2 regions of the Cytobacillus sp. FSL R7-0680 genome follow, and region 2 is predicted to be linked to the other one. Evidence: a T-box and tRNA genes for the amino acid it is inferred to sense, from the RefSeq annotation. Region 2 holds a T-box; the other holds one or more tRNA genes.
What was found. A T-box is a leader RNA that pairs with one kind of tRNA and senses whether it is charged. The one in region 2 lies ahead of alaS (alanine--tRNA ligase), so its partner is inferred to be a tRNA-Ala.
Positions count from the first base shown of each region.

Region 1: it encodes a tRNA-Ala, which carries the amino acid that the T-box ahead of alaS (alanine--tRNA ligase) is inferred to sense. The anticodon was not compared.

Region 1 covers NZ_JBBPAO010000001.1:2,525,283-2,540,297, forward strand. Annotated here, with positions in the region: tRNA gene MKY26_RS12490 (tRNA-Glu) at 119-190, opposite strand; tRNA gene MKY26_RS12495 (tRNA-Ser) at 194-284, opposite strand; tRNA gene MKY26_RS12500 (tRNA-Asn) at 288-362, opposite strand; tRNA gene MKY26_RS12505 (tRNA-Ile) at 373-449, opposite strand; tRNA gene MKY26_RS12510 (tRNA-Gly) at 457-527, opposite strand; tRNA gene MKY26_RS12515 (tRNA-His) at 530-605, opposite strand; tRNA gene MKY26_RS12520 (tRNA-Phe) at 615-687, opposite strand; tRNA gene MKY26_RS12525 (tRNA-Asp) at 707-783, opposite strand; tRNA gene MKY26_RS12530 (tRNA-Met) at 787-860, opposite strand; tRNA gene MKY26_RS12535 (tRNA-Ser) at 874-966, opposite strand; tRNA gene MKY26_RS12540 (tRNA-Ile) at 973-1,049, opposite strand; tRNA gene MKY26_RS12545 (tRNA-Met) at 1,063-1,139, opposite strand; tRNA gene MKY26_RS12550 (tRNA-Ala) at 1,165-1,240, opposite strand; tRNA gene MKY26_RS12555 (tRNA-Pro) at 1,264-1,340, opposite strand; tRNA gene MKY26_RS12560 (tRNA-Arg) at 1,349-1,422, opposite strand; tRNA gene MKY26_RS12565 (tRNA-Leu) at 1,439-1,527, opposite strand; tRNA gene MKY26_RS12570 (tRNA-Gly) at 1,534-1,608, opposite strand; tRNA gene MKY26_RS12575 (tRNA-Leu) at 1,628-1,712, opposite strand; tRNA gene MKY26_RS12580 (tRNA-Lys) at 1,730-1,805, opposite strand; tRNA gene MKY26_RS12585 (tRNA-Thr) at 1,820-1,895, opposite strand; tRNA gene MKY26_RS12590 (tRNA-Val) at 1,912-1,987, opposite strand; rRNA gene rrf (5S ribosomal RNA) at 1,997-2,114, opposite strand; rRNA gene MKY26_RS12600 (23S ribosomal RNA) at 2,344-5,277, opposite strand; rRNA gene MKY26_RS12605 (16S ribosomal RNA) at 5,496-7,044, opposite strand; gene MKY26_RS12610 (DMT family transporter) at 7,842-8,717, opposite strand; gene MKY26_RS12615 (MgtC/SapB family protein) at 8,844-9,539, shown strand; tRNA gene MKY26_RS12620 (tRNA-Ala) at 9,600-9,672, shown strand; gene MKY26_RS12625 (DinB family protein) at 10,219-10,689, shown strand; gene MKY26_RS12630 (SRPBCC family protein) at 10,987-11,487, shown strand; gene MKY26_RS12635 (FMN-dependent NADH-azoreductase) at 11,608-12,249, opposite strand; gene MKY26_RS12640 (RrF2 family transcriptional regulator) at 12,443-12,967, shown strand; gene MKY26_RS12645 (GNAT family N-acetyltransferase) at 13,273-13,797, shown strand; gene MKY26_RS12650 (SDR family oxidoreductase) at 13,930-14,799, opposite strand; gene MKY26_RS12655 (winged helix-turn-helix transcriptional regulator) at 14,938-15,015, shown strand, end outside.
Region 2 covers NZ_JBBPAO010000001.1:2,110,945-2,125,959, reverse strand. Annotated here, with positions in the region: gene MKY26_RS10615 (ABC transporter ATP-binding protein) at 1-57, shown strand, start outside; gene MKY26_RS10610 (ABC transporter permease) at 61-1,017, shown strand; partial or broken gene MKY26_RS23390 (polysaccharide deacetylase family protein) at 1,100-1,848, shown strand; gene MKY26_RS10595 (replication-associated recombination protein A) at 2,027-3,292, opposite strand; gene MKY26_RS10590 (YczE/YyaS/YitT family protein) at 3,531-4,190, shown strand; gene cymR (cysteine metabolism transcriptional regulator CymR) at 4,243-4,662, shown strand; gene MKY26_RS10580 (cysteine desulfurase family protein) at 4,687-5,829, shown strand; gene mnmA (tRNA 2-thiouridine(34) synthase MnmA) at 5,859-6,974, shown strand; gene MKY26_RS10570 (tetratricopeptide repeat protein) at 7,273-7,926, shown strand; gene recD2 (SF1B family DNA helicase RecD2) at 7,969-10,368, shown strand; gene MKY26_RS10560 (PRC-barrel domain-containing protein) at 10,500-10,970, shown strand; gene MKY26_RS10555 (hypothetical protein) at 10,990-11,181, shown strand; gene MKY26_RS10550 (DUF3918 family protein) at 11,204-11,338, shown strand; gene MKY26_RS10545 (AI-2E family transporter) at 11,485-12,561, shown strand; T-box leader at 12,651-12,857, shown strand; gene alaS (alanine--tRNA ligase) at 12,912-15,015, shown strand, end outside.

The sequences.
Region 1 (15,015 bases), 410 kb from region 2:
AAAATCCCTTGTTATTTTTCAAATTATTTTGACATCTAATGACAGATAATATAACATCCAAAAAGTGTTAGCCACATAAAAAAGAAGCTGTCAACTTATGTTGACAGCTTCTTTTTTATGACCCCTACGGGATTCGAACCCGTGTTACCGCCGTGAAAGGGCGGTGTCTTAACCGCTTGACCAAGGGGCCAACTGGCGGAGAAGGAGGGATTTGAACCCTCGCGCCGGTTGCCCGACCTACACCCTTAGCAGGGGCGCCTCTTCAGCCACTTGAGTACTTCTCCATATGGCTCCGCAGGTAGGATTCGAACCTACGACCGTTCGGTTAACAGCCGAATGCTCTACCACTGAGCTACTGCGGAATAATATAAATGGTGGGCCTAAATGGACTCGAACCATCGACCTCACGCTTATCAGGCGTGCGCTCTAACCAGCTGAGCTATAGGCCCCTATTTAAGCGGGTGAAGGGAATCGAACCCTCATCATCAGCTTGGAAGGCTGAGGTTTTACCACTAAACTACACCCGCAATGGGGCGGCTGATGGGAATCGAACCCACGAATGTCGGAACCACAATCCGATGCGTTAACCACTTCGCCACAACCGCCATAAAAGATGGCTCAGGACGGAATCGAACCGCCGACACAAGGATTTTCAGTCCTTTGCTCTACCGACTGAGCTACTGAGCCAAAATAATAAATATGTAAATGGCGGTCCGGACGGGACTCGAACCCGCGACCTCCTGCGTGACAGGCAGGCATTCTAACCAACTGAACTACCGGACCAGATTGCGGGGGCAGGATTTGAACCTGCGACCTTCGGGTTATGAGCCCGACGAGCTACCGGACTGCTCCACCCCGCGATAATAATATGAATGGCGGAGGAAGAGGGATTCGAACCCCCGCGGGCTTTAACACCCCTGTCGGTTTTCAAGACCGATCCCTTCAGCCAGACTTGGGTATTCCTCCGAATAATGGTGGACCTTGTAGGACTCGAACCTACGACCGGACGGTTATGAGCCGTCTGCTCTAACCAGCTGAGCTAAAGGTCCATCATTCTATCTATGGTAGCGGCGGAGGGGATCGAACCCCCGACCTCACGGGTATGAACCGTACGCTCTAGCCAGCTGAGCTACACCGCCATAGAATATATTGTATAAAATTAATTGGTGGAGCCTAGCGGGATCGAACCGCTGACCTCCTGCGTGCAAAGCAGGCGCTCTCCCAGCTGAGCTAAGGCCCCTAAAAATATATATGTATATCTAGTGGTCGGGAAGACAGGATTCGAACCTGCGACCCCTTGGTCCCAAACCAAGTGCTCTACCAAGCTGAGCTACTTCCCGATACAAAACGCGCCCGAGAGGAGTCGAACCCCTAACCTTTTGATCCGTAGTCAAACGCTCTATCCAATTGAGCTACGGGCGCTTAATTTTAAAAAGAATGGTGCCGAGGACCGGAATCGAACCGGTACGGTAGTCACCTACCGCAGGATTTTAAGTCCTGTGCGTCTGCCAGTTCCGCCACCCCGGCACATATTGGAGCGGAAGACGGGATTCGAACCCGCGACCCTCACCTTGGCAAGGTGATGTTCTACCACTGAACTACTTCCGCAAATATTTAAAATGAAAAATGGTGCGGGTGAAGGGAGTCGAACCCCCACGCCTTGCGGCGCCAGATCCTAAGTCTGGTGCGTCTGCCAATTCCGCCACACCCGCATATTAAAATGATCAAATGGTGAGCCATGAAGGACTCGAACCTTCGACCCTCTGATTAAAAGTCAGATGCTCTACCAACTGAGCTAATGGCTCGTACAAAGCACGAGTGGTGCCGGCCAGAGGACTTGAACCCCCAACCTACTGATTACAAGTCAGTTGCTCTACCAATTGAGCTAGGCCGGCAAATACACACAAAAAATGGTGGAGGATGACGGGATCGAACCGCCGACCCTCTGCTTGTAAGGCAGATGCTCTCCCAGCTGAGCTAATCCTCCAATATGTATGCCCGGCAACGTCCTACTCTCACAAGGGGACAGCCCCTAACTACCATCGGCGCTTTAGAAGCTTAACTTCCGTGTTCGGTATGGGAACGGGTGTGACCTTCTCGCTATCGCCACCGGACTTTTTAAAGACATATATTATTATAACGTCTTTAATAAAATTTTCAAGAGAAATTTTAAATCATTCTCTGAAAACTAGGTAATGTTGAAGAAGATTGTTTTGAGTAATCGCCTGAATGCGTGCTGACGCGACTACTTACGTAGTGCTGTCTAGCTGCGGCGGCTTAAAGCCGCCCGCATTTCGTATTGTCCAGCTACAGCGCCTAGGTAGGTGCTTTCGCTTTTCGTTTTTGGTTAAGTCCTCGATCGATTAGTATTAGTCAGCTACATGTGTCGCCACACTTCCACCTCTAACCTATCAACCTGATCATCTTTCAGGGATCTTACTAGCTTGCGCTATGGGAAATCTCATCTCGAGGGGGGCTTCATGCTTAGATGCTTTCAGCACTTATCCCTTCCGCACATAGCTACCCAGCGATGCCTTTGGCAAGACAACTGGTACACCAGCGGTGCGTCCATCCCGGTCCTCTCGTACTAAGGACAGCTCCTCTCAAATTTCCTGCGCCCACGACGGATAGGGACCGAACTGTCTCACGACGTTCTGAACCCAGCTCGCGTACCGCTTTAATGGGCGAACAGCCCAACCCTTGGGACCGACTACAGCCCCAGGATGCGATGAGCCGACATCGAGGTGCCAAACCTCCCCGTCGATGTGGACTCTTGGGGGAGATAAGCCTGTTATCCCCGGGGTAGCTTTTATCCGTTGAGCGATGGCCCTTCCATGCGGAACCACCGGATCACTAAGCCCGACTTTCGTCCCTGCTCGACTTGTAGGTCTCGCAGTCAAGCTCCCTTGTGCCTTTACACTCTACGAATGATTTCCAACCATTCTGAGGGAACCTTTGGGCGCCTCCGTTACTCTTTAGGAGGCGACCGCCCCAGTCAAACTGCCCACCTGACACTGTCTCCCATCCCGATAAGGGATGTGGGTTAGAATTTCAATACAGCCAGGGTAGTATCCCACCGACGCCTCCACCGAAGCTAGCGCTCCGGCTTCTAAGGCTCCTACCTATCCTGTACAAGCTGTACCAAAATTCAATATCAGGCTACAGTAAAGCTCCACGGGGTCTTTCCGTCCTGTCGCGGGTAACCTGCATCTTCACAGGTACTATAATTTCACCGAGTCTCTCGTTGAGACAGTGCCCAGATCGTTACGCCTTTCGTGCGGGTCGGAACTTACCCGACAAGGAATTTCGCTACCTTAGGACCGTTATAGTTACGGCCGCCGTTTACTGGGGCTTCGATTCAAAGCTTCGCGTGAGCTAACCTCTCCTCTTAACCTTCCAGCACCGGGCAGGCGTCAGCCCCTATACTTCGCCTTGCGGCTTCGCAGAGACCTGTGTTTTTGCTAAACAGTCGCCTGGGCCTATTCACTGCGGCTCATCAAGGCTTTAACACCCTAATGAGCACCCCTTCTCCCGAAGTTACGGGGTCATTTTGCCGAGTTCCTTAACGAGAGTTCTCTCGCTCACCTTAGGATTCTCTCCTCGCCTACCTGTGTCGGTTTGCGGTACGGGCACCTTATTCCTCGCTAGAGGCTTTTCTTGGCAGTGTGGAATCAAGAACTTCGGTACTAAATTTCCCTCGCTATCACAGCTCAAGGTATGTGACCATGGGATTTGCCTCATGGTCCCTCTAACTGCTTAGACGCACATCCAATAGTGCGCTTACCCTATCCTCCTGCGTCCCCCCATCACTCAAACAGAATACGGTGGTACAGGAATATCAACCTGTTGTCCATCGCCTACGCTTTTCAGCCTCGGCTTAGGTCCCGACTAACCCTGAGCGGACGAGCCTTCCTCAGGAAACCTTAGGCATTCGGTGGATGGGATTCTCACCCATCTTTCGCTACTCATACCGGCATTCTCACTTCTAAGCGCTCCACCAGTCCTTACGGTCTAGCTTCAACGCCCTTAGAACGCTCTCCTACCACTGAACATCAACGATGTTCAATCCACAGCTTCGGTGATACGTTTAGCCCCGGTACATTTTCGGCGCGGAGTCACTCGACCAGTGAGCTATTACGCACTCTTTAAATGGTGGCTGCTTCTAAGCCAACATCCTGGTTGTCTAAGCAACTCCACATCCTTTTCCACTTAACGTATACTTTGGGACCTTAGCTGGTGGTCTGGGCTGTTTCCCTCTTGACTACGGATCTTATCACTCGCAGTCTGACTCCCATGGATAAATCTTTGGCATTCGGAGTTTGTCTGAATTCGGTAACCCGATGAGGGCCCCTAGTCCAAACAGTGCTCTACCTCCAAGATTCTTACGCATGAGGCTAGCCCTAAAGCTATTTCGGAGAGAACCAGCTATCTCCAAGTTCGATTGGAATTTCTCCGCTACCCACACCTCATCCCCGCACTTTTCAACGTACGTGGGTTCGGGCCTCCATCCAGTGTTACCTGGACTTCACCCTGGACATGGGTAGATCACCTGGTTTCGGGTCTACGACCACATACTAAATTCGCCCTATTCAGACTCGCTTTCGCTACGGCTCCGTCTGTCCAACTTAACCTCGCATGTAATCGTAACTCGCCGGTTCATTCTACAAAAGGCACGCTATCACCCATTAACGGGCTCTAACTACTTGTAGGCACACGGTTTCAGGATCTCTTTCACTCCCCTTCCGGGGTGCTTTTCACCTTTCCCTCACGGTACTGGTTCACTATCGGTCACTAGGGAGTATTTAGCCTTGGGAGATGGTCCTCCCTGCTTCCGACGGGATTTCTCGTGTCCCGCCGTACTCAGGATCCACTCTGGAGGGAACGAAGTTTCAACTACAGGGCTTTTACCTCCTATGGCGGGCCTTTCCAGACCTCTTCGTCTATCTCGTTCCTTTGTAACTCCGTATAGAATGTCCTACAACCCCAAGAGGCAAGCCTCTTGGTTTGGGCTAATCCCGTTTCGCTCGCCGCTACTCAGGGAATCGCGTTTGCTTTCTCTTCCTCCGGGTACTTAGATGTTTCAGTTCCCCGGGTCTGCCTTCCATACCCTATGTATTCAGGTATGGATCCTATCCCATAACGGATAGGGGGTTTCCCCATTCGGAAATCTCCGGATCAAAGCTTACTTACAGCTCCCCGAAGCATATCGGTGTTAGTCCCGTCCTTCATCGGCTCCTAGTGCCAAGGCATTCACCGTGCGCCCTTATTAACTTAACCATATGTTTGGGTTGCTTTCGCTTCCCTCACGGTTGTGTGTTTTAAAAAAGTTTAGTATCTCTACTCTATTATATAGAGAGAAAATAACTAAGGTGGCGATTACTCGGTAATCTTCTTCATTACATTATCTAGTTTTCAAAGAACGATTGAATTGAGAGATTATACTCTCAAAACTGAACGAACAGTCTAACATCAAGTCAATTCCGTATATTCCTTAGAAAGGAGGTGATCCAGCCGCACCTTCCGATACGGCTACCTTGTTACGACTTCACCCCAATCATCTGTCCCACCTTAGGCGGCTGGCTCCAAAAGGTTACCCCACCGACTTCGGGTGTTACAAACTCTCGTGGTGTGACGGGCGGTGTGTACAAGGCCCGGGAACGTATTCACCGCGGCATGCTGATCCGCGATTACTAGCGATTCCGGCTTCATGTAGGCGAGTTGCAGCCTACAATCCGAACTGAGAATGGTTTTATGGGATTGGCTAAACCTCGCGGTCTTGCAGCCCTTTGTACCATCCATTGTAGCACGTGTGTAGCCCAGGTCATAAGGGGCATGATGATTTGACGTCATCCCCACCTTCCTCCGGTTTGTCACCGGCAGTCACCTTAGAGTGCCCAACTAAATGCTGGCAACTAAGATCAAGGGTTGCGCTCGTTGCGGGACTTAACCCAACATCTCACGACACGAGCTGACGACAACCATGCACCACCTGTCACTCTGTCCCCCGAAGGGGAAAGTCCTATCTCTAGGATTGTCAGAGGATGTCAAGACCTGGTAAGGTTCTTCGCGTTGCTTCGAATTAAACCACATGCTCCACCGCTTGTGCGGGCCCCCGTCAATTCCTTTGAGTTTCAACCTTGCGGTCGTACTCCCCAGGCGGAGTGCTTAATGCGTTTGCTGCAGCACTAAAGGGCGGAAACCCTCTAACACTTAGCACTCATCGTTTACGGCGTGGACTACCAGGGTATCTAATCCTGTTTGCTCCCCACGCTTTCGCGCCTCAGCGTCAGTTACAGACCAGAAAGTCGCCTTCGCCACTGGTGTTCCTCCAAATCTCTACGCATTTCACCGCTACACTTGGAATTCCACTTTCCTCTTCTGCACTCAAGTTCCCCAGTTTCCAATGACCCTCCACGGTTGAGCCGTGGGCTTTCACATCAGACTTAAGGAACCGCCTGCGCGCGCTTTACGCCCAATAATTCCGGACAACGCTTGCCACCTACGTATTACCGCGGCTGCTGGCACGTAGTTAGCCGTGGCTTTCTGGTTAGGTACCGTCAAGGTACCGGCAGTTACTCCGATACTTGTTCTTCCCTAACAACAGAGTTTTACGATCCGAAAACCTTCATCACTCACGCGGCGTTGCTCCGTCAGACTTTCGTCCATTGCGGAAGATTCCCTACTGCTGCCTCCCGTAGGAGTCTGGGCCGTGTCTCAGTCCCAGTGTGGCCGATCACCCTCTCAGGTCGGCTACGCATCGTCGCCTTGGTGAGCCGTTACCTCACCAACTAGCTAATGCGCCGCGGGCCCATCTGTAAGTGATAGCAGAACCATCTTTCAATCTAATTATATGTATAAATAGATATTATCCGGTATTAGCCCCGGTTTCCCGGAGTTATCCCAGTCTTACAGGCAGGTTGCCCACGTGTTACTCACCCGTCCGCCGCTAATCTTTGGGAGCAAGCTCCCTCAGATTCGCTCGACTTGCATGTATTAGGCACGCCGCCAGCGTTCGTCCTGAGCCAGGATCAAACTCTCCAATAAAGTGTTTGATTAGCTCATTTGCACCTATGGTGCTTTGTTGCTGATAAATCAGCTTTTTAGAATTACGCTTGACGTTTTATGTTCGTTCAGTTTTCAAAGAACAATCTCGTTCGCTTTAAAAGCGACTTTATTATCATAACATCCCGTCTTCATCACGTCAACCATTTTTTTAAAATAATTTAAGTGATTAAATTAGTAAATTTTTCTTTTATCGGGAACAAAAATAACTATATCATGATTAAAAAGTGTTTGCAATATAATTTTAAAAGTTTTAATCAAGTTTTTCATATTTTTATTAAGTATCGTAACTATCATATAGTTAAGCGTTTCCATTAATTGATAACCACAAGAAACTATTAATTATCTTTTGCTTTACTTATATATAGATACTCTTCAGATACTCTTCAATCATTCTTCCCTTCTTCTAAGCTCCCGTCTTAACTCAATAAGTAATCTCTCTTTCTCTTCATCCTTATCATAAATATTTGTCATAAAGTTGAGAATGGGTCATATAATCTACTAATCTCATTCTATTATATATGAAAGGTGTGAATAGAGCTGGAAGATGTAGCACTATACGTATCAGTAATTATGGCCCTTTTTTTATTTTCATTCGCTTATGTGGAAGGTATTCGCATCGCTAATTCACCAGGTAAAGTTTATGGAGGAACTTTCATCTTCACCGTAACAGCTGCATTTATTTTTAGTAGATTATCCTATTTATTTATATAAAAAAGGTGAGCTCATTCTTGGCTCACCTTTTGCTTCATTTTCTAAACTTGATCTTCATTATTTGCCTATAATCGTTTCTTTCTTCTTCTTCTTTCATCTATTAAAAAGGAAGATAGCCCTACTATAACAAATAGCCCACCCAAAATTTGTGACCAAGCTATTCTTTCTTGTAGTACAAAATAAGCTAAAATGGCTGCACCCACAGGTTCAAACAAAGTAGCCATCGAAATAACAGAAGTACTTAAATACTTTACAGACCAATTAAATAATGTATGGCCTAATAATGTTGGAAAAAGTGCTAAGAGAATTAAAAAAATCCAGTCATTTACTTGATAAGGATACAAAGGTTGTTTGTTAAGCATGACATAGATAAAAAGTGTCAATGTGCTAATACTGTATACAATAAATGTATAAGTAATCAGGGATACTCTTTGACGGACGGTCTGCCCAAACAGTAAATACCCTGTTACTAGCCCACAGGCGATGAGTGCTAACAAATCTCCATAGAGCGCCTTTTCACTTAGTAGAAAATCACCCCAGCTAATAATGATACAACCGCCTATCGCAGTTATAGTTGACAAAATGGATTTCCAAGAAGTTTTTTCTTTAAAGAAGAGATAAGTACCTATAAATGCAAAAATCGGTTGTAAGGCAACTAACACAGTCGAGCTAGCAACCGATGTGTATTGAAGAGACTCAAACCATAAAATAAAATGGAAAGCTAAAAAAATACCCGCAATGATAGAAAACAGCCAATCCTTGCTTGTAATATGACGAATTTCATGAACATATTTTAAAAGAAAGATTGGCATCATAAGCACGACTGAAAAAAGGAGACGATAAAAAGCAATAATACCAGGGGGAGCTGAAATCAACTTTACAAAAATGGCTGAAGTTGAAACTGAAACAACTCCTATAGCTAATACAAAAAGCGGATTCATCTTAACTACCCCATGCTATCACCTTGTCTCTATATATTGATATTTAGGTATAGACTATTTTACACCTTAAACCTATAGTAAAGGTAACTTATTTAAAATTTATTAAATGATAAAGCAGGCGATATTATGTACGGATTAGAAATGGATGTCCTAATGAAGTTAGGGATTTCAGCTGTGCTTGGTCTTATTATAGGACTAGAAAGAGAACTAAAACGTAAACCAGTTGGCTTAAAAACAAGCCTAGTCATTTCAATCGTTAGCTGTCTTCTCACTATTGTGTCAATAGAATCAGCATACATATTTCCAGGTAATGACGATATTAATATTACAATGGATCCTTTACGTTTAGCAGCTCAAATTGTATCAGGAATTGGCTTTCTTGGTGCAGGGGTCATATTGAGGAGAGGGAATGATAGTATTTCCGGCCTTACAACAGCCGCCTTAATTTGGGGCGCAGCTGGAATTGGTATCGCTGTTGGAGCTGGATATTATATGGAGGCTGTTGCAGGCGTCGTATTACTTATTATTTCAGTTGAAGTTGTTCCCTACTTATTAGGGCTTATTGGCCCAAGACAACTACGAGAAAAAGAGATTACGATGAAAATGGCAGTTGAAACGAAGGAACAGATCACGACGATTATTCATACCATTAAAGAGCAGCAAGCGGCTATTCGCAGGATGAGAATTAAAGATACTGAAGAGGGCTACCCACAAGTTTATTTAACTATTGCAGTAGATTATCGTAAAAAAACAACTGACTTTTATCATACAATTTCTCAAGTGCCGGGAGTAAAGTCGATGGAAATAGAAAGCTTGCACTAATTTTTTATTTTGACTATTGAAAAATATTCATTCTCCCGCTATAATTTCAATATATCTAGCGGGGGATTAGCTCAGCTGGGAGAGCGCATCGCTGGCAGCGATGAGGTCAGGGGTTCGAGCCCCCTATTCTCCATACCAAGAAGCCTTGATTTATCAGGGCTTCTTTTATTTTTGTCTAATTATCCTCCCCCACTACAAACCTCATTCAACACCTTTAGAAGCATCACATAAATTGTATAAGCACATAATCAAGTGCAAACATTCTGAAAACAAGGGTTGCCATTAAAGTACATGCTGTAAACCCAGAAGATGAAGATGTTATTAGAGAGGAGCAGGGTTGGACAGAAAATGAATCGGTTCCATAAGTTACTAACTCGATTATAAAGATCCTGAATATACTCACCTTAACAATTGTTTCTCCTGCTTCTGCTGCAGGTGAAGTAAAACCACAAGAATGCACTAAATGGTATTGTCATACTCCATGGTAATTCTGTACCTCATTTGACTGAATAAGGCTAGTAAGTCCGTTGTTAAATGCAGCTCCTGTGCCTTATTCTCTTATTCTTCCACTTACTTCTACATCACTCCTCTAATCTTGTTTTTTAAATGCTCAACTAATCCTCTTTAACACGAACATTTATTCGTGTATATTAAAGATATAATTTTCAAGGAGGATATTATGAACTCAGTTAATTTAATTATTTTAAACTTCAACGAAATTAGAAGAAGAAGTATTAAGGTCTGGACATCTATTCCTCAAGATAAGCTAGAATGGAAGCCTGATGATGAAGCCTTGACATGCCTAGAAATGATTAGGCATGTGTTAGAAAGCGAACATTATTATCACCTAGCAATTAAAAATAGAAGGAGTTTGTCCAAATTCAATTCTCCATTCGAAAATCGTCCTTTCACTTCTGTAAATGCAGAATTGGATTTTGCTGAACCTTATAGACAGCATTTTATAAATACAATTAAATCATTTTCAGAAGAAGACCTATTTAATATAAAAATTGACCGTTCCGATGCAGGTTACATACGAGATTTAGGTGACATGCTATTACGAATTGCTTATCATGAATCTGTTCATACCGGTCAGTTATTGGATTACTTAAGATCAGCAGGAATACCTAGAATCCATATATGGGATTAAGTCTCATTGGTGTTATCAACAACTCGCTGATACGTATGGTGTAGAGAATGAATACAAATTGATGGCTACAAAGTCTTTGAAAATTGGCTGAAATGATAACTTCTTGATATCCTGCTTTCATTCTGACGTTCTCAAGAAAAAGTATCGAGATTTAACCATTGATGGTTTTGTAATATTATCCAATATTGGTTATACTATTTTTTTGAAAGGCCACTTTCGTATATAAGAGCAACGTTTCAAGTAGTAAAGACGTAAGAATGAATCAAAAGAATAATAATCGTTGAGAGGATGGTTCAGATGGCAAAAACATCAATAACAACCCTTAATATGAAACGCAAATTTAATGTTCCAGCAGAAAAAGTATTTGACGCGTGGACTAAAGCAGACACGATTAAAAAATGGATGTTCACCATGGAACATACAAATAAAGTGGCAAAGAGTAATCCTCGTGTAGGTGGAACATGGGAAGTTGTGGATCATCGGGATGGGAAAGATTATCGAGCTATTGGAGAATACAAATTGGTTGAACCACCAGCGAAACTTGTTTTCACATTCAAAATGCCTCAATTTAGTGATTTAGAAGACGACATTACAGTGGAAATCGAATCGCTTGAATCAGGCTGTGAAATGATTTTCACACAAGAAATTAACGTAATCCATGAAAAAGATTGGACAACTGAAGATATTCAAAAAGCACATGAAGATTGGAAAAAAGATACCGAACAAGGTTGGCATTATATGTTCTTAGGTTTGAAAGAATTGGTAGAAAAAGGAAATATTACATATCCATCATTTTAATAAAAATAAGGCTAACTTTAACAAGAAACTTGTTTGAAGCAAAGTATAAAATAGTCAGATTCAATATCACAATTAGCAAAGAAGAGAAATTTAAAAGTTTCTCTTCTTTGCTTTTTTTATTTATTTCTGTGCAAGTTCAGAAGCAATTTTTTCGACTTCAATATAAGCATTTTCTAAAATTGTCTCTCTTTCTAGTAAAGCTGTCCCTTGCGCTCTAACCATATGATAATCTTCAATTCCAATAAAATTGAACATAGATTTCAAATATTTGTGTGAGTATTCGACTTCAGTATACCAGTCATTATTAGTATAAATACCACCACTTCCTTGTATCACCAACATACTTCTTCCATCATTAAGTAAGCCAATAGAACCATTCTCTGTATATTTAAAAGTCTCTTTCGCAATTAAAATATTATCCATATAGTCTTTTAATTTTGTTGGTACATTAAAATTATGCAATGGGAGAACGATTACATACTTATTCGCACTTTTAAATTGTTGTAACACTGCGCTCATACGGTTTGTTACTTCTTTTTCTTCATTCGTAAGTTCTTGATTCTTAGCAAGCTTAGCCCATGCATTTAAAACTATCTTATTTATCATAGGTACTTCTTCGCTATATAAGTCAATTTGTTCAATGACCTCATCTTCTGATTGTAATCCCTTATATACATTTTTAAAGTGATTAAGAACATTAAGACTAACAGACGAAGTAGATTCCACTTCTGGATGTGCATTTATAATAAGTAATTTGCTCATTAGATAATTCCTCCTGAATAAATGTTTCTTTAATGGGTAAACTAATTGTCTCTTACATCAATCGTCGATTAATCTTGTCGACGTTAATCAATATAACGCTATTAGTAATTTGTGTCAAACAAAAAAAACTATGTTAAGATACAAATACAATAAAAAGATAATTAAAGATGTTTTAAATAGAGCAGGTGATTACATGAAATATAGTGTTATGGTTGAATATGCGTTGCATAGTTTAGTGTACTTAATTGATGTACCATCAGATGAAGTTATTGGGATAAAAGAACTTTCAGAATTTCAAGGGCTTTCAGAAACATATCTTTCCAAAGCATTTGGTAAATTATCAAAGGCTAAAATTGTGAGTTCTGTTCCAGGAGTCAATGGAGGTTATAAATTAGCTAAGGCTCCTGAAGAAATTTCCTTTTGGGATGTAATAGAAGCCGTTGAAGGTGTTAAACCAATTTTTCAGTGTAAAAACATTTTAAGTAATAACCTTATGTATGTAGGTAAAGAAGAAAAAGAGGATAGAGACTGTTCATCTTGTATATCAGGTAATTCCACTTGTACAATAAATTTAGTAATGTTAGAAGCCGAACAGCAAATGAGAGAGTATTTACGAAACAAAACGATTGCTTGGTTAGATGAAGAACTTGATCGTGTTTTACCAAAAAAAATCCGTGTTGATAGCCGAGAATACTTTAAGGATAAAAGTCTTAAATAGCAAAAGAGAGTAGGAGAATGATTTCTACTCTTTTTTTGTCTTTTTTTAATTAAAAATTAATATTTTGTTTATTTTATCCAAAAGATTATTTAGAAGGGGATCATAAGACAAAAATCTTGGAAGCATTCTTATAATAAATGTACTTATTTAAGGAGTTAATGAAGGGTTTTCCTTAAAGAAACGGAGAATTTAGGTGAAGAGGCTATTCATTTACTATGGTGAAATATGTATTTAAGGTAACATATAAAGGAGGCTAAATACTATAAGAAATGTTTGTAGAATAAAAGCAAGGGGGAAGAACTAACTTGAATATCACAACAGAAAGACTACTAATCAGACCTTTTAAGCGTAATGATTTACAGGATGTATTTGCTATTTATAATAATGATGATACTTGTAAGTTCTTATTACATGAGAAGTGGACTGACGAAGATATGAATAAAAGGTTTGATAAAAAGTTAGCAAACTGTGCACTCACTAAAGAATCCATGTTAAGTTTGGCAGTTATATACAAGAATAAAGTAGTTGGTGATTTATCCGTATGGTATACAGAAATGAAAGATACTGTTGAGATTGGTTATAGTTTTTCAAATGAAGTTGCTGGTAGAGGTTTGGCAACAGAAGCAGTAAGTAGTTTGGTCTATAAATTATTTGATGAATTTAATGTACATCGTATACAGGCTAATCTAGATGCACGAAATATATCTTCACAAAAATTATGTGAAAGAATTGGTATGAGAAAGGAAGCACATTTCATACAAGATTTTTGGAATAAAAATGAATGGACAGATAGTATTGTGTATGGCATGTTAACTTCCGATTTGAAGTAACTGACTTATTAATTTGTATTAATGGTGACTTATGTTAAAAAGCCCTTCCAACTGGAAAGGCTTTTTAACATAAGTGCAAGTTCATTTAGTGGTATAAAATTTTTGTTTGTTTTTGCAGAAAATTTAATTGACCTATTTAGTAGTTATTAATAATTTTATAAGAGCTTGCCTCAATGATGTAGCAGGACGTTTTAATAAGAATTCCAAATCGGAATGTGTGGATTCTAAGCCACCTTCACGTATCCCTTTTTGAGTCATTACCAACATAGGGTGGTAAGCTTCTGGTACTCCGGCATCTTTTAACATTTTTTCAAAAGAAGCATCGTCTACTGCTACTAAAGGAACTTCCTTACCTGTTACTTGATTTAATATATCAACAAATTGCTGGTGTGTTAAATTTTCACCAGAAAGTTCATAAATGTTATTTTCATGACCATCTTCTACTAAAATATTTGCAGCTGCTTCAGCTAAATCTGGTCGGTATACCCAACCGATTTTCCCCTCACCTGCAGAAGTTACCCAAGGGGCACCATCCATACAACCTTGGATTGTATTAAGCTCATTTTCTATATACCAGTTGTTACGTAGAATTACATAAGGGATACCTGATTCAATAATAGCTATTTCACGTGCTCTATGAAGAACTGCTAGGAAGAAATCATTTTCTTCTGATCTAGTAACACTTGGATAAATAATTTGTTTTACGTTTGTTTCTTTGGCAGCTTCAACTGCATTTAAATGTTGTCGCATAACCGTTTCATAATCACCAAATGTTGATATAACAAATACTCGATCTATATCTTTAAATGCAGTAATTAGGGTAGCTTTCTTTTCAAAATCCGCTACTCGCACTTCCAAGCCTTTTTTCTTATAACCCATTGCTTTTTGAGACTTGTCGTCACGTACACCAACAACTACTTCTTCTACTGATAATTTGGCAAGTAAATATTCTACAACTTTAGAACCTAAATTTCCAGTTGCCCCAGTTATTAAAACTTTCATAGAAACTCCTCCACTATGGTGTATTTTTGATTTTTAATTCTAATATCTATACTATTTGTTATATAGGATTTATGTAAGTAGGCACATTTTAATAACATAGTCATAAAAATAGCACCTAGAGAAAAAGGAGGTTTTATTATGGCACGTTTTAGTTATCAAGATGAATCAATCACTGAGGAAATACAACAAGAAATCTGTCCATTAACAGTCACCCAA
Region 2 (15,015 bases):
AAAACGTTGGAAGACCGCTTTCTTGAAGTGACAACACTACAGAAGGAGGCGGAATAAGCGATGTTCTCATTAATTAGAAACGAATGGGTGAAAATCTTTAAACGAAGTGGCACTTATGTAATGATTGGCATTCTTCTTTTTATCGTCGCTGTAGCAGGTGCTTTTATGAAATACCAAGATGTACAAGGATCAGTCCCTCCAAATGAGCAATGGCAAAAAGGGTTACAAATGGAGATAGACTCCTATGAGAAGGAGCTGGAGAATTCCGGAGATATGCTTCCAGAGGATGTAAAAGAAAGCTATGAAAAGATCATTGCCATTAATGAGTATCGCATCGAAAACAATATATCACCAAATGGAGATTACGAGGCACTGAGTTTTATATCTGATATGTCTTCGCTAATAGATTTTGCCGGTTTGTTTATGATTATTATTGCTGGAGGGATTGTAGCAAGTGAATTTAATTGGGGAACGATTAAACTGCTACTCATTCGCCCAATTACTAGAAGTAAAATTCTTCTCTCCAAGTACATAACTGTGCTGTTATTTGGTTTCAGTTTGCTCTTTTTACTTTTCATGTTCTCTGGCATATTAGGCCTCGTTCTATTTGGTTTAGGTGGTAGTGAACCGTATCTCTTATATCAAGATGGAGTAGTAAAAGAACAGTCAATGATTTTGCATTTAATCAATGTGTATAGTTTATCATCCATTCAAAACATTATGCTAGCAACGATGGCCTTTATGATTTCATCAGCATTCAGAAGTAGTTCATTAGCAATTGGTTTATCTATTTTCCTTATGTTTGCTGGTGGACAAATTACTCACCTCATTGCGATGAAGTATGATTGGGCGAAATATAGTTTATTTGCTAATACCGATCTGTTTCAGTACTTTGAAGGAACACCGATGTTACCAGGAATGACGTTAACTTTTTCCGTTATCATGTTGATTGTTTATTTTCTGATATTCCAAATCATTGCATTTATCATATTTAAGAAAAGAGATATAGCTGGATAAAATCTAGAAGCTGCTGGAAATTTCCAGCAGCTTATTTTTATGGGTAAAATGGCCAAAATAATCATTGAAGGAGTGTGGGGTCATGAGGATAAAGTGGTTTTTTCTCGTTTTTATAATGATTTTATTTATACCATTTCGTATTAGCGAGGCTTCGATTAAGGAAAGAGATGAATACGAACAATTGGGCCTAGCCATTTGGGATTTTTGCCAAATGAAAGGAAATTATGTAGCACTTACATTTGATGATGGACCAGATCCTGTATACACGCCGCAAATCTTAGATTTATTAAAAAAATATCAAGTAAAGGCGACTTTCTTTGTCGTGGGGAAAAAAGCAAAGGATTTCCCTGAGGTGATACAGCGTATAAATAAAGAGGTCATGAAATTGCTAATCATACGTATAACCACGGATATGATGTCTTAATTAAAGAAGATAAATTGACAGAAGAACTTATAAAGACAGAGGAGGTTGTGAAAGCCATTACTTCTAAATCAATGACGTTATATCGACCAGTTGCAGGAATATACAATGATACTATTATGAATACAGCTAAAAAACAAGGTTATTTAGTAACGATGTGGTCTTGGCATCAAGATCCTAAAGATTGGATGAACCCTGGTGTTTATCCTATTTTTCATCACGTATCTACTGCGATGAAACCTGGAGATATAATTGTTTTACATGATGCTGGTGGTGATCGTTCACAGACAGTGTTTGCACTAGAGGAAATCTTGAAAACAATGAAAAATATTGAATTTAAAGGGGTAACTGTGTCCGAGCTTATTTTACTTTCACAAGAGATTCCAACAACTATCTTCGATGCAAAATAACACGTTTTCTCTTTTTTTGAGTGGAAATAAGTGGTGATGAAAAGATATGTTCTGCGTTACTTATCAGAGTGACAAGAGATAGATAAGGCATTGCCAAGTATTTTATTGTTAACAAATGAGGAAAATCCACTCAAACATTTAGAACTGAGTGGATTTACTATCTTTTTTAGCCAGAATCTTACTGTTGTAGCCGTTTGTAAACATTGGAAAGAGCTTGTTCAAATTTACCGTTCGTTTTTGGCTCATAATAAGTTTTCTGCTTAATGTTATTAGGCAAGTATTGTTGCTTTACCCATCCATTTTCATAATCATGCGGGTATTGATAGTCAATGCCTCTACCTAATTCTTTCGCCCCTTTATAATGGGCGTCTTTTAGGTGATCTGGAACTTCACCGCTAATGCCTGCACGTATATCTGATAAAGCCCGGTCAATCGCCATAATAGCTGAATTAGATTTCGGTGAAAGGCATAGCTCAATCACTGCATTAGCTAACGGAATTCTTGCTTCAGGGAAACCTAACCGCTCTGCTGATTCAATGGCTGATAATGTTCTTTGTCCAGCTTGGGGGGAGGCAAGTCCGATATCTTCATAAGCGATAACCAATAGTCTTCTTGTAATACTAACCATATCTCCTGCCTCAATTAATCTGCCTAAATAATGAAGGGAGGCATTCACGTCACTTCCACGAATGGATTTTTGGAATCCAGATAAAACATCGTAATGTGCATCACCATCTTTGTCATGTGCCATACTCTTTTTTTGCATGCATTCTTCGGCAGCTGAAAGTGTAATGAGGATAGTACCTGAGTCATCTGGTTCAGTTGAAAGCACTGCCAATTCAAGCGCATTTAGCGAACTACGAACATCGCCTCCAGATGCAGTTGCAAAGTGAGTTAATGCCTCATCTTCTATGTCTATTGTCTTATTACCCAGCCCTCTATCTTCATCAGCAATAGCTACTTTTAATGCCGTTTTAATCTCTTCCACTTCTAATGGCTTTAGTTCGAAAATTTGACATCGACTTCTGATGGCGGGGTTAATTGCATGATAAGGATTGCTAGTAGTAGCACCTATTAAGGTAATCATGCCATTTTCTAAATAAGGTAAAAGAAAATCCTGTTTTGCTTTATCTAAGCGATGAACCTCATCTAATAATAAAATAACCTTACCTGACATCTTTGCTTCGGCTGCTACGACTTCCATATCCTTTTTATTATTTGTCACTGCGTTTAAAGTGCGAAAAGCGAATTTAGTACTACCAGCTATTGCACTAGCAATAGAGGTTTTTCCAATTCCTGGTGGTCCGTATAATATCATCGATGATAGTTGTTTCGCTTTTACCATTCTATGAATAATTTTACCTTCTCCCGCGAGGTGTTGTTGACCAATAATTTCATTGATTGTTCTTGGTCTCATTCGAAAAGCTAACGGTTTGATACTCAACTATATCACTCCTAATTAGATAAGAGGCTTATCCTGTTCCTTTTGATAACATATCATAAAATTAAAATAGCTAAAATGATTAACGCTTGCAAATGTGCTATAATAGCAAGGTCTATTTATATGTTGTGAAGAAAAATGTTTTTAACCTATCCAACTACTTATTAAAGAGTATTCTACCATTTAATGGAGGGCGTAAGAAAAAAGATTAAAAATAATCTATCCTGTGAGGGCTTGTCAAATGATCAATAATAATAAAATAGGGCAAACAGGACCGAGGTTTATTATCTATTTACTCGGTTTATTAGTAATGAGTTTAGGAATTGTACTCCTTATTGTTGCAGATTTAGGCGCAACACCTTGGGACGTATTGCATGTAGGTTTGTATTATCAATTAGGGTTATCAATTGGCACCTGGTCTATTATTGTTGGTATTCTTGTACTTGCCATTGCGGCAATCATTGGTAAAGAGATGCCAAAAGCAGGTGCTTATCTTAATATGATTCTTATTGGAATCTTTATTGATTTGTATTTATTATTACCGTTTATGACCACTCCTGAAACGATTTGGGGAAAGTTCATTATGTTTGCTGGTGGTCTTTTAATTAATTGTTATGGTATGGGCTTGTATATATCAGCTCGTTTAGGTACTGGGCCACGGGATAGTTTAATGATGGCATTAATGAATCGAACAGGTTGGAAAGTTGCCTATATAAGGTCAAGTATGGAAATTATTGTGTTAGTTATCGGTTGGCAGCTTGGCGGTCCTGTTTTTTGGGGGACAATCGTTTTAAGCTTGGCTACTGGTCCAATAGTCGGTGCAGCATTACCACAATGTCAACGATTTACGAATAAGTTACTTGCACGAATGAAGGAAAGAAAAGTATCGATTGCCTCATAACAGGTAACGATGGAATTTATAGAGAGAATAAAGATGAATAGAGGTGTCGGGAATGAAAATATCGACAAAAGGTCGTTACGGATTAACGATTATGATAGAACTCGCTAAGAAATATGGGGAAGGTCCCGTTTCATTAAAAACAATTGCACAAGCAAATGATTTATCAGAACACTATTTAGAACAATTAATTGCTCCTTTAAGAAATGCTGGTTTTGTGAAAAGTATAAGAGGAGCTTATGGCGGATATATACTTGGAGATGAACCATCAAAGATCACTTCAGGCGATATTATTCGCGTATTAGAGGGTCCGATTAGTCCAGTTGAAGGGATAGAAAATGAAGAACCAGCTAAAAGAGAATTATGGATGCGTATACGTGACGCAGTGAAAGAGGTATTGGATAATACAACGATTGAGGATTTAGCAAACCATAAAGATAATGGTGAATCCGATGCTTATATGTTTTATATTTAACAGATTGGCAAGAAGGTGAAAAAAGTGGAAAGAATTTATTTGGATCATGCGGCAACAAGTCCGATGCATCCTCAAGTAATTGAAGTAATGATGCGAATGATGCAAGAGGATTACGGAAATCCATCAAGCATTCATTCTTTTGGTAGAGAAGCAAGACAAGTACTTGATCGGGCAAGAGAAGTAATGGCATCAAGTATTGGAGCTATTGCAAACGAGATTATTTTCACAAGTGGTGGAACCGAATCCGATAATCATGCTATTTTTGGAGTAGCTCGAGCGAATCAAAATAAAGGTAAGCATATCATCACTTCAGAAATTGAACATCATGCAGTACTACATGCGTGCGAAGAGCTTGAAAGAGAAGGGTTTGAAGTAACATATTTACCAGTCAACAATGAAGGGGTCATTGAGGTAGACACTGTTAAGAAAGCGTTACGAGATGATACAATTTTAGTTACCATCATGTATGCGAATAATGAAGTTGGTACCATTCAGCCCATCGCTGAGATAGGTAAACTGCTCGTTAATCATCAAGCAGTCTTTCATACAGATGCGGTACAAGCTTATGGCCTATTGCCTATAGATGTGAATGAAGCACATATTGACTTACTTTCTGTTTCAGCTCACAAAATAAATGGTCCAAAAGGGATTGGATTTCTATATTGCCGGAAAGACATTTCCCTTCCTTCAAGATTGTTTGGGGGCGAGCAAGAAAGAAAGCGTAGAGCTGGAACGGAAAATGTACCTGCCATTGCTGGTTTTTTAGAAGCAGTGAAAGTAAGTCAACAAAATAGAGTGGCTAAAAGTACGCACTTTCAACAATTAAGAGAAATGTTCTTGCAAACATTGATAGAAAATGGAATAAAGTTTAAGCAAAACAGTTCGCTTGCTGAAACACTTCCTCATGTATTAAACTTAAGCTTTCCAGGAACAAATGTGGAAGCTATGCTTGTTAATTTGGATTTGGTAGGGATTGCCGCATCTAGTGGTTCTGCATGTACAGCAGGATCTATAGACCCATCGCATGTACTGGTCGCGATGTTTGGTAAAGGAGATGAGCGGTTAGCTAACTCTATAAGGTTCAGCTTTGGCTATGGTAATACATTAGAACAAGCAGGTGTAGCTGGAAAAGAAGTAAGTAAAATCGTGCAACGATTTCAGGCATAAATAAAGTATAGCAAAGAGAGGTGAAGACAATGACAAAAGCGCCAAAAGATACGCGAGTTGTTGTTGGGATGTCCGGTGGCGTTGATTCATCGGTAGCTGCACTCCTTCTCAAAGAACAAGGCTATGATGTCATCGGCATTTTTATGAAAAACTGGGATGACACCGATGAAAACGGTGTATGTACAGCGACGGAAGACTATGAAGATGTAATCCGCGTATGTAATCAAATCGGTATTCCATACTATGCTGTCAACTTTGAGAAGCAATATTGGGATAAAGTGTTCACCTACTTTCTTGAAGAATATAAAGCAGGTAGAACACCGAACCCCGATGTCATGTGCAATAAGGAAATAAAATTTAAAGCGTTTCTAGAACATGCGATGCATTTAGGTGCTGATTATTTAGCAACTGGTCATTATGCGCGTGTAGAAGAAAGAGACGGCGAAGTAAAAATGCTTCGTGGCCTTGATGAAAACAAAGATCAAACGTATTTCCTTAATCAGCTTTCGCAAGATCAATTAAAAAAAGTAATGTTCCCAATCGGCAATATTAAAAAGTCAGAGGTAAGGGAAATTGCGGCAAAAGCAAATTTAGCAACAGCTACTAAGAAGGATAGTACAGGTATTTGTTTTATTGGTGAAAGAAACTTTAAAGAATTCCTAGGTAACTACTTACCAGCTCAACCAGGTAATATGGAGACATTTGATGGTAAAGTAGTCGGTAAGCATGATGGTTTAATGTATTATACAATTGGTCAAAGACATGGTTTAGGGATCGGTGGCGCAGGTGAGCCTTGGTTTGCGATTGGTAAGGACTTGAAAAGGAATGTTCTTTATGTAGGACAAGGCTTTCATCATGAAAAATTATATTCCGATTCCCTTGTAGCTGTGAATGTAAGTTGGGTATCTGAAAAAGAAATGCCACAAACATTTGAATGTACAGCTAAATTTAGATATCGTCAGACAGACAATAATGTAACGGTGGAACGCTTAGCGGACAATAAAGTTCGAGTGAAGTTTCATGAGCTAAGTAGAGCGATTACCCCTGGCCAATCAGTTGTTTTTTATAACGGTGACGAATGCTTAGGCGGAGCAACAATTGATGAAGTATATATTAATAGTAGTCAACTCACATATGTAGGATAAAAAATCAGGCAAATTGATTGCCTGGTTTTTTATTTTTCCCACGTTTTTATGATAAATCTTCAACAAGTTACTGAGTCTAGAATGGATACGCACAAATGCCGCAAATCATCGAAGTTAACTTTTCTCCTCTCATTCTTTGGAGAAGCTGGAAAATCAAGCCGTGTACCAACTATATTATGTTCAATTCTAAAAACCTAAACAAATTATGCCTGAACGTTTAGCCTGTGAATGAAGTCATAACGAAAAATATGCTATACTATTTCGAAGAGTAAAGAGATAGAAATGGAGTCGATAAATAATGGATAAAAACCAACAAGGTATTCAATATATGCAAGAAGGTAAATGGGAAGAAGCAGCTAAGATTTTTATGGAAGCCATTGATGAAAACCCTGAGGATGCGGTTTCTTATATCAATTTTGGTAATGTTTTATCAGCCGTTGGCGACGGAGAACGAGCATTGAAGTTTTTTCTAAAAGCAATTGAACTTGATGAAAACGCGGGTGTTGCTTATTATAGTGTCGGAAATTTACTTTTTGAAAAAGAACAATTTGACGAGGCTAAAAATATGTTTGAACAAGCGATGCAAAAAGGAATCGACCATGGAGACAATTATTTTATGTTAGGTATTTCCCTTATGCAATTAGAGCAAGGGAAATTAGCATTACCATACTTACAACGTGCAACTGAATTAAATCCACAGGATGCAGAAGCGGCGTTTCAATATGGTCTTTGCTTAGCGCAATTAGAATTAATAGATGAAGCCATTAAGCAACTACAACAATGTATTGAATTAGATGAGGAACATGCAGATGCTCATTATAATCTCGGTGTCGCTTATGGTTTTAAAGAAGACGTGCAAAAGGCACTCGCTCATTTTAATCGTGCATTGGATATACAACCGGATCATATGCTTGCCGGCTACGGTAAGAAAATGATTGAAAAACAAGCATAAGATAAAAAACAAGATGCGCTTAAAAAGGAAGGAGCATATGGGATGGATGAGCAGAATTCTTTAGATTTATTTGCTGAACAAAAAACGTATGTAAAGGGCAAGCATCTTGTGACTATTTTCCATAATGAGAGTAATCTTTATACGGTTTTACGTATTCGGGTGCTAGAGACAAATGCACAATATGAAGAGAAAGAAGCGGTCATTACTGGCTACATACCGAAAATCCATGAAGAGGAGACCTATACATTTATAGGGGAATGGAAGGAACATCCAAAGTTTGGGTTGCAATTCCATGTAGAGCAGTACAAGAAAGAAATGCCTCAAACAAAAGAAGGTGTCGTTAATTATTTATCAGGTGACCTCTTTAAAGGAATTGGTAAGAAAACGGCACAAAGTATCGTGGACGAGCTTGGAGAAAATGCGATCAATAGCATTTTAAATAATCCTTCATTATTAGATGGGATACCAAAATTAGCAAGTGAAAAAGCGAAAGTTTTATACGACACACTTGTGGAGAATCAAGGAATTGAACAAGTCATGATTCACCTCAATCAACTTGGTTTTGGTCCACAACTATCTATGAAGATTTTTCAAACATATAAAGATCAAGCAATAGATATTTTGCAAAAAAAACCTTATCAACTCGTAGAGGATATTGAAGGGATTGGCTTCCATCGGGCAGATGAGATTGGACAACAAGTGGGAATGTCAGGTAGTCATCCTGACCGTATTAAAGCAGCATGTTTGTATGTGCTTGATAGTGAAAGTGCACAGGCAGGTCACGTATATGCTGAAGCAGAAGAATTACTCCCTGCTGTCAAAAAACTATTAGAGGAAAAAGCGACTGAGGTAATCCCTTACGAGGCGATTAGTGAAGCAATCTTAAAGCTCGGAGAAGAGAGAAAAGTGATTGCAGAAGGACAGCAGTTATATTTACCTTCTCTTTTCTTTTCTGAAAAGGGAATCGTTACAAATATCAAACGTATACTCAATCAAACGGAATTTAATGAACAGTTTCCTGAATCGGAATTCCTCCTTGCTTTGGGACAATTAGAAGAGCGACTTTCGGTACAGTATGCGCCATCTCAAAAAGATGCCATTCAAAAAGCGTTAATGTCGCCAATGATGATCTTAACTGGTGGTCCAGGTACGGGCAAAACAACGGTTATTCAAGGAATTGTTGAATTGTATGGTGAATTACATGGCTGTAGTTTAAATCCGAAAGACTATAAAAAAGAAGAGCCTTTTCCTTTCTTATTAGCTGCACCTACTGGAAGAGCGGCGAAAAGAATGGCAGAATCTACAGGATTACCAGCTGTGACGATTCACAGATTGCTTGGTTGGAATGGAAGTGAGGGTTTTGACCATCATGAAGAAAACCCGCTTGAAGGGAAAATTCTTATTGTTGATGAAACTTCCATGGTTGATATATGGCTAGCCAATCAACTTTTTAAAGCGATCCCTGAAGAAATGCAAGTCATACTTGTTGGTGATGAAGATCAATTACCATCTGTGGGCCCAGGTCAAGTATTAAGAGATTTATTACTTTCTGAACGTATCCCTTCGGTTATGTTGACAGATATTTATAGGCAATCGGAAGGCTCGTCAATTATTGAGTTAGCACATGAAATGAAAAAGGGAAGATTGCCGCAAAATATTACTCAGCAACAAAAAGACCGTTCCTTTTTTCAATGCCAACCAGGTCAAATTGGCACGGTTATCGGGCAAGTAGTGCGAAATGCAAAGAAAAAGGGGTATTTAGCAAAGGATATTCAAGTACTTGCACCGATGTATCGTGGTCCTGCAGGTATTGATCGCCTTAATAAAATGATCCAAGAAATTTTCAACCCTAATGAAGATGGTAGTAGAAAGGAAATTGCTTTTGGTGATGTTGTCTATCGCATTGGAGACAAGGTGTTGCAATTAGTCAATCAACCTGAAAACCACGTTTATAACGGTGATATGGGTGAAATTATTTCCATATTTTATGCAAAGGAGAACACAGAGAAACAAGATATGGTTATTGTTTCTTTTGACGGAGTGGAAGCAACGTATACAAAACAGGATTTAAATCAAATCACTCATGCCTATTGTTGTTCCGTTCATAAGTCACAGGGCAGTGAGTTTCCGATTGTTATTCTTCCGGTCGTTAAAAGTTATTACCGGATGTTACGGAGGAATTTATTATATACTGCCATTACACGAAGCAAGCAGTTCCTTATATTATGCGGTGATGAAGAAGCGTTAAAAATGGGTATACAACGATTGGATGATCAATCGAGGCGATCTAACTTACGATTGAAGTTAAAAGATGAAATCTTCGAAGGAGAGACCATTGAAGCTGTAGATGAATCATTAACATATGAAGATTATTTGATGAAAGTCGACCCGTTGATAGGAATGGAAAATATCACACCTTATGATTTTTTAGAGGCTGATTAGACTAAGATGAGAGATTTTTCTCATCTTATTTTTTTACCTATATACATAAAACAAATTGCCAACCTGGAAAAAGAATGACTCGCACCATCTTTGAACAAAATAACAATGTTCAAAGAAGGTGGGAGTAACTTTTGCGAACATTTTCCTTATTAAGAGGCTTGTCGGTAATCGTGTTGAATAACGGTAGGACAATAGGTGAAGTGAATGATCTCTTCATCTCACCCGAAGGATTAGTGAAGGGACTATGGGTGAAGAACCACTCATTTATTCGTAAATCCTTTTTTCTAGATATTAAAGATGTGTACTCATTTGGTTGGGATGGTGTGATGATTGAGAGTTGTGATGTATTAACAGCTATACCAAAGCATAGTGATTTTACAATTGCTAGTGAAAATCGTCTGGCTGGCCGAATGATGATGACAAGAGAGGGCGATCGCTTAGGACTTCTTCAAGATGTATATTTCAATGAAGAATTGGGCACAATCGTAGGGTATGAACTATCAGATGGCTTCTTTTCTGATGTACTTGAAGGAAAGAAAGTAGTTAAAGCTAGTTGCGCACCAGCGATTGGAAAGGATGCCATTATTGTAAATGTAGAATAAGGTAGGTGTCCTTTCCATGATGCTTCAATGTCCTAATTGTCAAAGCAAAGATGTCGGTAAGATTGGCATAAATCAATATTACTGTTGGAATTGCTTTATCGAACTCTCATTGTCTAAAGGAATTATTCACACTCACCAAGTGGAAGAAGATGGGTCTTTAAGTTCTTTAGATGACTTATTTGATGAAGAAGAGCGTCGTTTTTCTTCATAAAAATTCTTATGAGAGGTGTCATATGATGAATAAAATGTTAACCTCAGCAGCTGTCATAGGCGCAGGTGTAGCCGCATATAGCTATATGCAGAAAAATAACATCGTCTCAAAAAGAGATATGAAAAAAATACAAAGAAAAGTAATGAAAATGTTTTAAATGTTTTGGCGTCCTCAATCAAATAGATTGGGGACGTTTTTTCGTACCTGTGCTATGTCAATAAATGAATCCATTCCGTCCCTTATTTAACTTGTATGTATAATTCATATGCTCTCTTCTCAAGATAGTAAAGGGAGGCGTAGTGCATGGACGTTCGTATGAAATGGTTGTACCGTTTAGGCTTTGTTTTGCTTGTTCTCATTTTACTTTATATCTTTTTTCAATTAAAAGAATTATGGCTCCCTCTTTTAAAATTACTGCTTGTTGTGCTGATTCCGTTTTTACTTGGGGCATTTTTTACTTATCTCTTACACCCTATTGTTGAAAAGTTACATCAAACGGGTATGCACAGAGGATTAGCAGCTTTAGGAATTTATTTATTATTTTTTGGTGGTGTTGGCTACGGATTGTATAAAGGGATTCCGGCTTTTATTCATCAACTAAATGATTTAGTTGATCATGCGCCAGAGTTTGCCGAGCAATATCGCTCTTTTATTGCTTTGATTCAAGAACGCACATCTGAATGGCCAGAAACATTACAATTACGTGTAGAGGATGGGATTAACAATATTGAAGCAGCATTAGATAAATTATTAACAAAGGCAATTAATATATTGCTTGAGATTCTTAATTATGCTTTAATCATCGCTATTATCCCATTTATCTCCTTTTACCTTTTAAAAGATTATACGGATGTAAAAAAAGCAGTCTGGTACTTAACGCCAAGAAGATGGAGAAAAGAAGCTGTTTTGTTTATAAGAGATGTTGATAAGTCACTCGGAGGTTATATTCGTGGGCAGCTCCTTGTATGTTTAGTAATCGGGGTGATTTCAGCTACTTTATTTTGGGTGTTCGGTATGAAGTATCCATTGTTGCTTGGTTTTATCATTGCAATAACCAATATTATTCCGTATTTTGGTCCAATTATTGGTGCAGTCCCAGCGGTGATTATTGCAGCGACCCTGTCAGTCAAAATGGTAATTATCACATTAATTATTATAGTTGTATTGCAATTTGTGGAAGGGAATATATTATCTCCTTTAATTGTAGGGAAAAGCTTACATATGCACCCCCTCATTATTATGCTTTCATTACTAGCTGGTGGAGAAGCTGGCGGTATCATTGGTTTAATTATGGCTGTTCCGATTTTGGCAATCCTAAAAATTAGTCTTATACATGCACGTAAACTATTAATGAACCGACATAGGGCAGATAAGGTATAGTTTCAGCTGAATTTGTTGATACTGTTAGACATTGATATTGACAAAAGAGCAAAAATCTAGCTATAATTCGACTATATCTATTTAAATAATGTAAGATGTTGATGGAAGAAGTATGTTATAGTCCATTCGAAAGAGAGGAAATTCCATGGCTGAGAGAATTTCTCGATGAAGGATAACAGAAAGCTAATCCGGAGTGCAGTTAACTACTGCCGTTCACCGCGTTAAGGTGCTTTGAGAGGTGAGAGTTTTCTTTCACAATCAGGGTGGTACCGCGAGCTTAAGTTCTCGTCCCTGTATTGGGGATGAGGGCTTTTTTTTATGGTTACATAAATTTTTTAGGAGGTTTTTTTATGAAACATTTAACTGGTGCAGAAATTAGACAAATGTTTTTAGATTTTTTTAAAGAAAAAGGTCACGCAGTGGAACCAAGTGCTTCTTTAGTACCACATGAAGATCCGTCACTACTATGGATTAATAGTGGTGTAGCTACATTGAAGAAATATTTTGATGGTCGAGTGATTCCCGAAAATCCAAGGATCGTTAATGCACAAAAATCAATACGTACCAATGATATTGAAAATGTTGGGAAGACAGCACGTCACCATACATTCTTTGAAATGCTTGGGAATTTTTCTATCGGTGACTACTTTAAAGAAGAAGCGATTCTATATGCTTGGGAATTCTTGACGAGTCCAAAATGGATTGGTTTTGAAGAAGACAAATTATCTGTGACAATCCACCCTGAGGACGATGAAGCGTACAAATTATGGAGAGAAAAAGTAGGTGTACCAGAAGAACGAATTATTCGTTTGGAAGGGAATTTCTGGGATATTGGTGAAGGACCAAGTGGACCGAACACAGAAATTTTCTATGATAGGGGAGAAGAGTATGGTAACGATTTAAATGATCCTGAGCTCTATCCTGGGGGAGAGAACGAACGTTACTTGGAAGTATGGAACCTTGTATTTTCTGAGTTTAACCATAATCCAGATGGAACATATACTCCACTACCAAAGAAAAATATTGATACGGGCATGGGCTTAGAGCGTATGGCTTCAGTTGTGCAAAATGTAAAGACGAATTTTGACACAGATCTATTTATGCCAATCATTAAAGGAACAGAAGATATTTCTGCTGAGAAATATGGAAAAACTGCGGAACAAGATGTCGCATTTAAAGTGATTGCTGACCACATTCGTACAGTAGCATTTGCAATTGGTGATGGTGCTCTTCCATCAAATGAAGGTAGAGGATATGTTCTTAGACGATTATTACGTCGCGCGGTTCGTTATGCGAAACAAATCAATATTCATCGTCCGTTCATGTTTGAGTTAGTACCAGTGGTTGCAGAAATAATGGTTGATTATTATCCACAAGTAAAAGAAAAAACGGCTTTTATTCAAAAAGTCATTAAAAACGAAGAAGAACGCTTCCATGAAACGTTACACGAGGGTTTAGCTATTCTTTCAGAAGTAATGAAAAAAGAAAAAGCTAATGGACATACTGTAATCGATGGAAAAGATGTTTTCCGTCTTTATGATACGTATGGTTTCCCCGTTGAATTAACAGAGGAGTACGCAGAAGAAGAAGGGATGAGCATCGACCATGATGGCTTTGAAAAAGAGATGGAAAATCAGCGTGATCGCGCTCGAGCTGCTCGTCAAGATATAGATAGTATGCAAGTCCAGGATAGTGTCCTAGGTGAAATTACGGTAGACAGTAGGTTTGTTGGGTATGAACAATTGACGATTGATACTGAAGTAGCTGCAATTGTAAGTGGTGGCGAGCTAGTAGACCAAGCTGGTCAAGGCGAAGAGGTTCAATTAATATTGACAGCTACTCCTTTCTATGCTGAAAGTGGTGGGCAAATCGCTGATAAGGGAACTCTAACAGCAAGTGGCGTGAGGGTTGAAATAAAAGATGTGCAAAAAGCTCCAAATGGACAAAACCTCCATCGTGCAGTTGTCACAGAAGGAGAATTAAAAGCTCATTCATCGGTTAAAGCATCTGTAGATTATTTTAATCGTAATAAAATCGTAAAAAATCATACTGCGACACATCTTCTTCACCAAGCATTGAAAGATGTATTAGGTACGCATGTAAATCAAGCAGGTTCTCTTGTTGAACCAGATCGACTAAGATTTGACTTTTCTCACTTTGGACAAGTAACAGGAGATGAGTTAGAGAAAATCGAAGCCATTGTTAACGAGAAAATTTGGAATAGCTTAAATGTGCAAATTGACCTGAAAGATATTGAAGAAGCAAAAGCAATGGGAGCAATGGCTTTATTTGGAGAAAAGTATGGGAAAATTGTACGAGTTGTTCAAATCGGTGATTATTCATTAGAACTTTGTGGTGGCTGTCATGTGGCAAATACTGCAGTCATTGGTTTGTTCAAAATCCAATCTGAAAGCGGGATTGGTGCAGGCACAAGAAGAATAGAAGCAGTCACAG